One region of the Microbacterium sp. NPDC091676 genome, then DNA from elsewhere that is predicted to be linked to it. Evidence: predicted binding sites of a transcription regulator. Region 1 holds the regulator's gene; the other holds the start of a gene.

Region 1 (3,591 bases):
CCCCGCTCTGATGAAGCGCCGCCGTCGCGAGCTCTTCGCGCGCTACCTCCGCGCGATCTCCCCGCTCTACGCGACCCCGGTGTGATGGCGGGACCACTTCCGCTCGGGGATCCGGCGCCCGCGGACGGGCGGCTCCCCGAAGACCTTCCGATCTCCGCGGAGACCCCGTTCTCCGCCTACCTCCACATCCCGTTCTGCCGGGTGCGCTGCGGCTACTGCGACTTCAACACGTACACGTCCGGCGAGCTGCGCGGGGCGAAGCAGGAGGACTACGCGTCCACCCTCATCGGCGAGATCGCCCTGGCGCGCACGGTGCTGGACGAGGCCGGAGCGCTGCGCCCGATGGACACGGTGTTCTTCGGCGGCGGCACGCCCACCCTGCTCCCCGCGGGAGACCTCGCCCGGATGCTGGGAGCGGCCACCGCGGCGTTCCGGCTCGCGCCGGGCGCCGAGGTCACGGTCGAGGCCAATCCCGACACGGTGACGCCGGAGGTTGCGCGCATCCTCGCCGAGGCAGGGGTCACGAGGCTGTCCATCGGCATGCAGTCGGCCGTCCCGCACGTCCTCGCCGCGCTCGACCGAACGCACCGCCCGGACAATGTGCGCACCGCCGTCGCCGCCGCGAAGGAGGCGGGACTCGCCGTCAGCGTCGACCTCATCTACGGCGCACCGGGGGAGACCCTCGCCGACTGGGAGGCCTCGCTCGACGCCGCCCTGGCCCTGGAGTCCGACCACATCTCCGCATACGCCCTCATCATCGAGGACGGCACCAAGCTCGCCCGTCAGATCCGTCGCGGTGAGGTGCCGACCCCGGACGACGACCTCCAGGCCGACATGTACGAGCTGGCGGACGAGCGCCTCGCCGCCGCCGGGTTCGAGTGGTACGAGGTCAGCAACTGGGCTCGCAGCGAGGGGCAGCGGTCGCGCCACAACCTCGCGTACTGGCGGGGGAGCGACTGGTGGGGCTTCGGCCCCGGCGCCCACAGTCATGTCGCCGGGCTCCGGTGGTGGAACGTCAAGCACCCCGCCGCTTACGCGCAGCGTCTGGCGGCCTCGTCGTCGCCGGCGGCAGGGCGCGAACGGCCGGACCCGGAGGCGCAGACGCTCGAGCGCATCCTCCTCCTCAGTCGCATCCGCGAGGGGATCGCGGTGAGCGACGTCCCGGAGCAGAACAGGGAGCGTGTCGCTGGACTCATCGCCGACGGCCTGATCGATGCGGCGGCGGCCATTCGCGGGCGCGTCCAGCTCACGCTCCGCGGCCGTCTCCTCGCCGATGCCGTGGTGCGCGAGCTGACGGACTGAGCCGCGACGCCGGGCTGTCCGCCTTCGGAGATCTCCCGATCGCAGGAGGTAGGATTGGCACTCAGGGCGGCAGAGTGCCAGCATCCGGTCGGCGGGAAGGGGAACCCATGGTCACAGAGCGAGGGTTGCAGGTCCTCCGTGCGATCGTGCAGGACTACGTCGAGACGCACGAGCCGGTGGGCAGCCGTTCCATCGTCGACCGTCATTCCTTCGGCGTCTCGGCGGCGACCATCCGCAACGACATGGCGCAACTGGAGGATGAGGAGCTGATCACGGCTCCGCACACCTCATCCGGACGCGTGCCGACGGACAAGGGGTACCGGGTGTTCGTCAATCACCTCGCCCAGCTCCGCCCGCTCTCCACCGCGCAGCGTTCCGCCATCGAGTCCTTCCTCGCCGACCCGGCCGACCTCGACGATCTGATGGCGCGGACCGTCCGCGTGCTCACACAGCTCACCGGACAGGTCGCCCTGGCCCAGTACCCGTCGTTCGCGCGGGCTCACGTGACCCACGTGGAGCTCGTGACGCTCGCCCCCAACCGGCTCCTCACGGTCCTGGTGACCGACGCCGGCGGGGTGTCGCAGCGGATCACCGTGCTCCCGGACATGATCGACGAGGCGGATCTCGCGGTGCTTCGCGCGCGACTCTCCGCCCTCATCACCGGCCAGGCGATCGCGGCGGCCTCCGACCGGCTGCAGGCGCTCCTGGCCGCAGACGAGACGCCGCAGGACCGCGTGCTCCGCACGGTCGCCGCCGTCGTCGTGGACGAACTCGGCGGCTTCCGGCAGGAGCGGCTCGTGATGGCGGGCGCGGCGACTCTGGCGCGGCGCGAGCAGGACTTCCGCGGCAGCATCCACCCCCTCCTCGAGGCCATCGAGGAACAGGTGACGCTGCTGCGGCTGATGAGCGAGATGGTGCCCGACGAGCACGGCCTCGCGGCGAGCATCGGCACCGAGAACGCCTCCTTCGGGCTCGGCGAGGCGTCGATCGTCGCCAGCAACTACGCGGCGCCCTCGGGGACCGCGCGGGTCGGTGTCATGGGGCCCACCCGGATGGACTATCCGAGCAACCTCGCGGCGGCACGGGCGGTCGCCCGCTACCTGTCGCGGATGCTCGACGACGACGAGGCCGGCCGCTGAGGCGGCCCCCACGGAAACACACGCAGAAGGGCGATTGTGGCGGACCACTACGAGGTTCTCGGGGTGTCCCGGGACGCTTCCACCGATGAGATCAAGAAGGCGTATCGGCGCCTGGCACGGCAGCTCCACCCGGACGTGAATCCGGGCGAGGAGGCCGCAGAGAAGTTCAAGCTCGTCACGCACGCCTACGACGTGCTCAGCGACGAGGAGTCACGCCGCCGCTACGACATGGGCGGCGGCGACGGCGCGAACAACTTCGGCGGCTTCGGCGGCTTCGGCGACATCTTCGAGACGTTCTTCGGGGCGTCGCAGGGTGGCGGACGCGGTGCCCGCCCGCGGTCGAGGCGTGAGCGCGGGCAGGACGCGCTCGTCCGGGTCACCCTCGACCTCGGCGACGTCGTCTTCGGCGCGCACCGCGACATCGAGGTCGACACGGCCGTGCTCTGCGAGACCTGCCAGGGCTCCTGCTGCCAGGAGGGCACCTCGCCGGTCACCTGCGACATCTGCGGTGGCACCGGTCACGTGCAGCGTCAGGTGCGGAGCCTCCTCGGCAACGTCGTCACCTCCCAGCCGTGCGGCACGTGCGAGGGCTACGGGACGACCATCCCGTACCCCTGCGGCACCTGCGGCGGGCAGGGACGGGTCCGGTCGCGTCGCACGGTCTCCCTCGACATCCCGGCGGGCGTCGAGACCGGCCTGCGGCTGCAGCTCCCCGGTTCCGGCGAGGTCGGCCGCGCGGGCGGCCCGAACGGCGACCTCTACGTCGAGGTCACGGTCAACCCGCACCCCGCGTTCAGCCGTGACGGCGACGACCTGCTCGCCACGCTCGAGGTGTCCATGACCGATGCCATCCTCGGCACCGAGACCTCGATCGAAGGACTCGACGGGGAGGTCGACCTGGAGATCCGCGCGGGCGTGCAGTCCGGCGACGTGCTGACCATCAAGGGGCGGGGCATCACGCCGCTGCGCGGCACCCAGCGCGGCGACCTCCGCGTCGGCGTGCAGGTGGTCACCCCCACCAAGCTCGACTCCGCACAGCGCAAGCTCATCGAGGACTTCGCCAAGAAGAACAAGGCGCCGGGCCCGCAGCTCGCGCAGTTCCAGCAGGGCCTGTTCTCCAAGCTCCGCGACCGGTTCCGCACCCACTGAT
Region 2 (3,591 bases), 1.1 Mb from region 1:
GGAGCTCGTCGGAGACGGCTACGATCTCAACCTCTCCGTCCTCGGATCCTTCCGCGAGCAGCCGGTCTGGCTCGGCGACCGCAGCACGGAGAGCGGGCCCTCCCAACGCTGCCTGATCGTCGACGCCGACGGCTCGCGCCAGTGCGCCACGATCGACGAAGCCGTGCAGTCCGGGCTCCGCGTGCAGCTGCTCGACGTCGACCAGGAAACCGGGGAGCTGCTGTCGGCATCCGTCATCGAGGTGGACTTCACCCGCTGGCAGACGCCCTACCTCACCGTGACCTCGGGCCCCGCCGTCGTCGATGCGGCGACGGGCGAGTCCTACCTCGTGACCACCGGCCCACCCGGGGATCCGATCCGCATCGACATCCCGGGTCGCGACCCGGAGGGCTGACGCGCTCTCAGTCCGCGGCGGGCACCCGGTCGGCGAGGATCGCGCGGCGCTGATCGCCGAACCGGGCGAGGATCAGGGTCGCCTCGGCGTCGCCGCGCAGGGTCAGCTTGCGCCGGAAGGCCGCCGGATCGACGTCCACCCCGCGCTTCTTGATCTCGATGCGGCCGATGCCGTGGGTCTTCAGGGCCGCGTTGATCGTCTTCGGTGTGATCGGCAGCGTCTCCCGGACGCGGAAGGACTGCACGAACGGGCTCGTCAGGGCGGCGTCCGAGGTCAGGTACGCGATGCGCGGATCGAGCATCCCCGCGTCGAGGCTGCGGGCGACGTCGCCGATGAGACGGGCCCGGATGACGGCCCCGTCCGGCTCGTGGAGGAAGGCCCCGAGCGCACGGACCGGAGCGTCCTCGGCATCCGCGGATCCGGTGAGCTCGTGCGAGCGCTCACCGCGGATGACGAGGGCGGAGCGCCGGACCCCTTCCCTCGCCAGCTCCCGCGACCACACCACGAGCTCGACGACGCTCCCGTCGGCGCTGACCCACTGCGTCTCCGCGTCCGTGGGCAGGGCGTCGCGGTCGTGGGCGGGGCCGAGCTTGATCCCGGTGGGGCGCTGCGCGGCGACGGCGAACGCCCAGTCGAGGGACGGCGAGTAGTCGTCGGCGGAGACGCGCCGGGTCTCGCTGTGCCCGGAGGTGCGGCGGGCGGGGTCCATCCAGATCGCCTGGCCGGGGACCGGTGCCCCGAGCGCCTCCTCCGCGGTGGCATGGCGCACCGTGGCGTCGTCCCCGAACGGGGCGAGGTTGTAGGCGGCGAGGGCCGCGGTCACCTCATCGGCATCCACGGCGTGCACCGCCAGTCCGGCACCGGCGAACGCGAGGGCGTCGCCGCCGATCCCGCAGCCGAGGTCCGCGACGCTCGTGAGGCCGGCCCGGCGGATCCGCTGGGCGTGACGGGCGGCCACCCCGAGGCGGGTGGCCTGCTCCAGGCCCGCGCGGGTGAAGAGCATCCGGGCGGCGAAGGGACCGAACTTCGCCGTGGCCTTGGCGCGCAGGTGCGCCTGGCCCACGACGGCGGAGACGAGGTCGGGGGAGTGGCCTGCGGCGCGCAGCCGGGAGACGGCTGCGGCCGCCTCGGCGGTGGAGGTGACCGGCCCGAGGGCGTCGAGCAGCTCGAGGCCGGCGGGGGTCAGCAGGGCGCGCAGCTCGGACATCTCCACCCTCCCAGCCTAGGACCCGCGTGCCACCCGGCCCGGGTTGGCACTCGCATTGCATGAGTGCCAGCCGACCGCCTACACTGGCATTAGCACTCTCGGGTTGAGAGTGCGAACGAGTCTTTCGTGTCAGCGTCAAGAAAGAAGAGGTAGACCGTGTCGGTTTCCATCAAGCCGCTCGAGGACCGCATCGTCATCAAGCAGGTCGAGGCCGAGCAGACCACCGCGAGTGGCCTGGTCATCCCCGACACCGCCAAGGAGAAGCCCCAGGAGGGCGAGGTCGTGGCGGTCGGCCCCGGCCGTATCGACGACAACGGCAACCGCGTTCCGCTCGACGTCGCCGTCGGCGACCGCGTGCTCTACAGCAAGTACGGCGGCACCGAGGTGAAGTTCGGCGCGGACGAGTTCCTCGTCCTGTCGGCTCGCGACGTCCTGGCGGTCGTCGTCCGCTGATCGCACACCCGTTCCCTCCGCTAGCCGGACGGGAACCCGGTTCCCAGAGGGCCCGGATGCTTCGGCATCCGGGCCCTCTTCGGCATCCGGAGCGGCGCGGCCCTGGTCCTCGCGGGCATAGGGTTGTGCGGTGACCCCCGAGACGACCCGCGCCACCCGGACGGCGGGCATCGCGTACGCCGGGAGCGCCTACCTGCTGTGGGGCGTCCTGCCGCTCTACTTCCTCCTGCTGCAGCCGACCGGTCCGTGGGAGGTCGTCGCCTGGCGGGTGCTGCTCTCCTTCGTCTTCTGTCTCCTGCTGCTCACGGTCACGAGGGGATGGCCCGCCTTCCTCGCGATCGTCCGGAGCCCGCGACTGCTGGGCTGGACGGCCCTGGCCGGCCTTCTCATCTATGTCAACTGGCAGGTGTTCGTCCTCGGCACGCTGAGCGGGAACGTGGTGGAGACGGCGCTCGGCTACTTCATCAACCCGATCACGACCGTGCTGCTCGGCGTCTTCGTGCTCAAGGAGCGCATCCGCCGGCTGCAATGGGTGGCCGTCGGGATCGCGGCCGCCGCGGTGGTCGTCATCGTCGTGGCGTACGGCGACGTCCCCTGGATCGCCCTGACGCTGACGGCCTCCTTCGGCCTGTACGGGCTCATCAAGAAGAAGATCGGCCCCGCCGTCGACGCGGTCAGCGGGCTGACGCTCGAGTCGTTCTGGCTGATCCCCATCGCGGTGGTGCAGCTCGTGATCGTGGCGACGACGCCCGTCGGCCTGACCATGGGGACCGCGGGCTGGTCGCATGCCGTGCTGCTCGCCTTCGCGGGGGTGGCCACCGCCGTCCCCCTGCTGCTGTTCGCGGCCGGGACGCGTCGCGTCGACCTCACGGTCATCGGCATGCTGCAGTTCCTCACCCCCGTCCTGCAGTTCCTGATCGGGGTCGTCGTGCTGCACGAGCCGATGCCGCCGGAGCGCTGGATCGGGTTCGTCCTGGTGTGGATCGCGATCGCGGTCTTCGTCGTCGATCTGCTCCTCGCCGCGCGGCGCGGCCGTCGGGACACCCCCGCCGCGGGGCTCTGATCCCGCCCGCCCACAGGCGGAAACAGCGGTCCTGGATCGTTAACGCACCGAGATACTTGCCCCTCCTGCGCGCGGGGCGCACGCCCTAGTGTTAGAGCACCCGACTGTGGTCACCATCCACGTTCGTTTACGCAAGGGAGCATCATGAACGCACTGAAGGGCTCGCGCAGCGCGAGGATCTTCGCCGGGATCGCGCTGGTCAGCGCCTCCGCCCTCATCATCGCGGGCTGCAGCAGCACGCCGAACGCGGAGCCGTCGGACGGGGGTGGCGACAAGCCCGCCGCCGACCTGACGCTCAAGCTCGGTTCGCTGCTGCCCGCCACCGGTACGCTCGCGTTCCTGGGCGCGCCGATGGAGGCCGGCGTCCAGCTCGCCGTGGACCAGATCAACGAGGCCGACGCCGGCATCACGATCGACCTCAGCACGGCAGACGAGGGCGACCTCGACAACAAGGCCTACGAGACCTCCATCACC

Evidence for each region. The regulator HrcA, encoded in region 1, represses chaperone genes, less so after heat shock. The targets are predictions, from matches to a motif close to TTNGCACTCGNNNNNNNCGAGTGCNAA.
Region 2: the regulator HrcA is predicted to act here: its motif matches at 1,645-1,671, upstream of groES (co-chaperone GroES).

The regions. Positions count from the first base shown of each region.
Region 1 covers NZ_JBIVTI010000001.1:277,705-281,295, forward strand. Annotated here, with positions in the region: gene ACIQID_RS01470 (DUF1990 family protein) at 1-85, shown strand, start outside; gene hemW (radical SAM family heme chaperone HemW) at 85-1,302, shown strand; gene hrcA (heat-inducible transcriptional repressor HrcA) at 1,410-2,441, shown strand; gene dnaJ (molecular chaperone DnaJ) at 2,478-3,590, shown strand.
Region 2 covers NZ_JBIVTI010000001.1:1,402,641-1,406,231, reverse strand. Annotated here, with positions in the region: gene ACIQID_RS06880 (hypothetical protein) at 1-394, shown strand, start outside; gene ACIQID_RS06875 (SAM-dependent methyltransferase) at 402-1,601, opposite strand; gene groES (co-chaperone GroES) at 1,758-2,054, shown strand; gene rarD (EamA family transporter RarD) at 2,185-3,117, shown strand; gene ACIQID_RS06860 (ABC transporter substrate-binding protein) at 3,262-3,591, shown strand, end outside.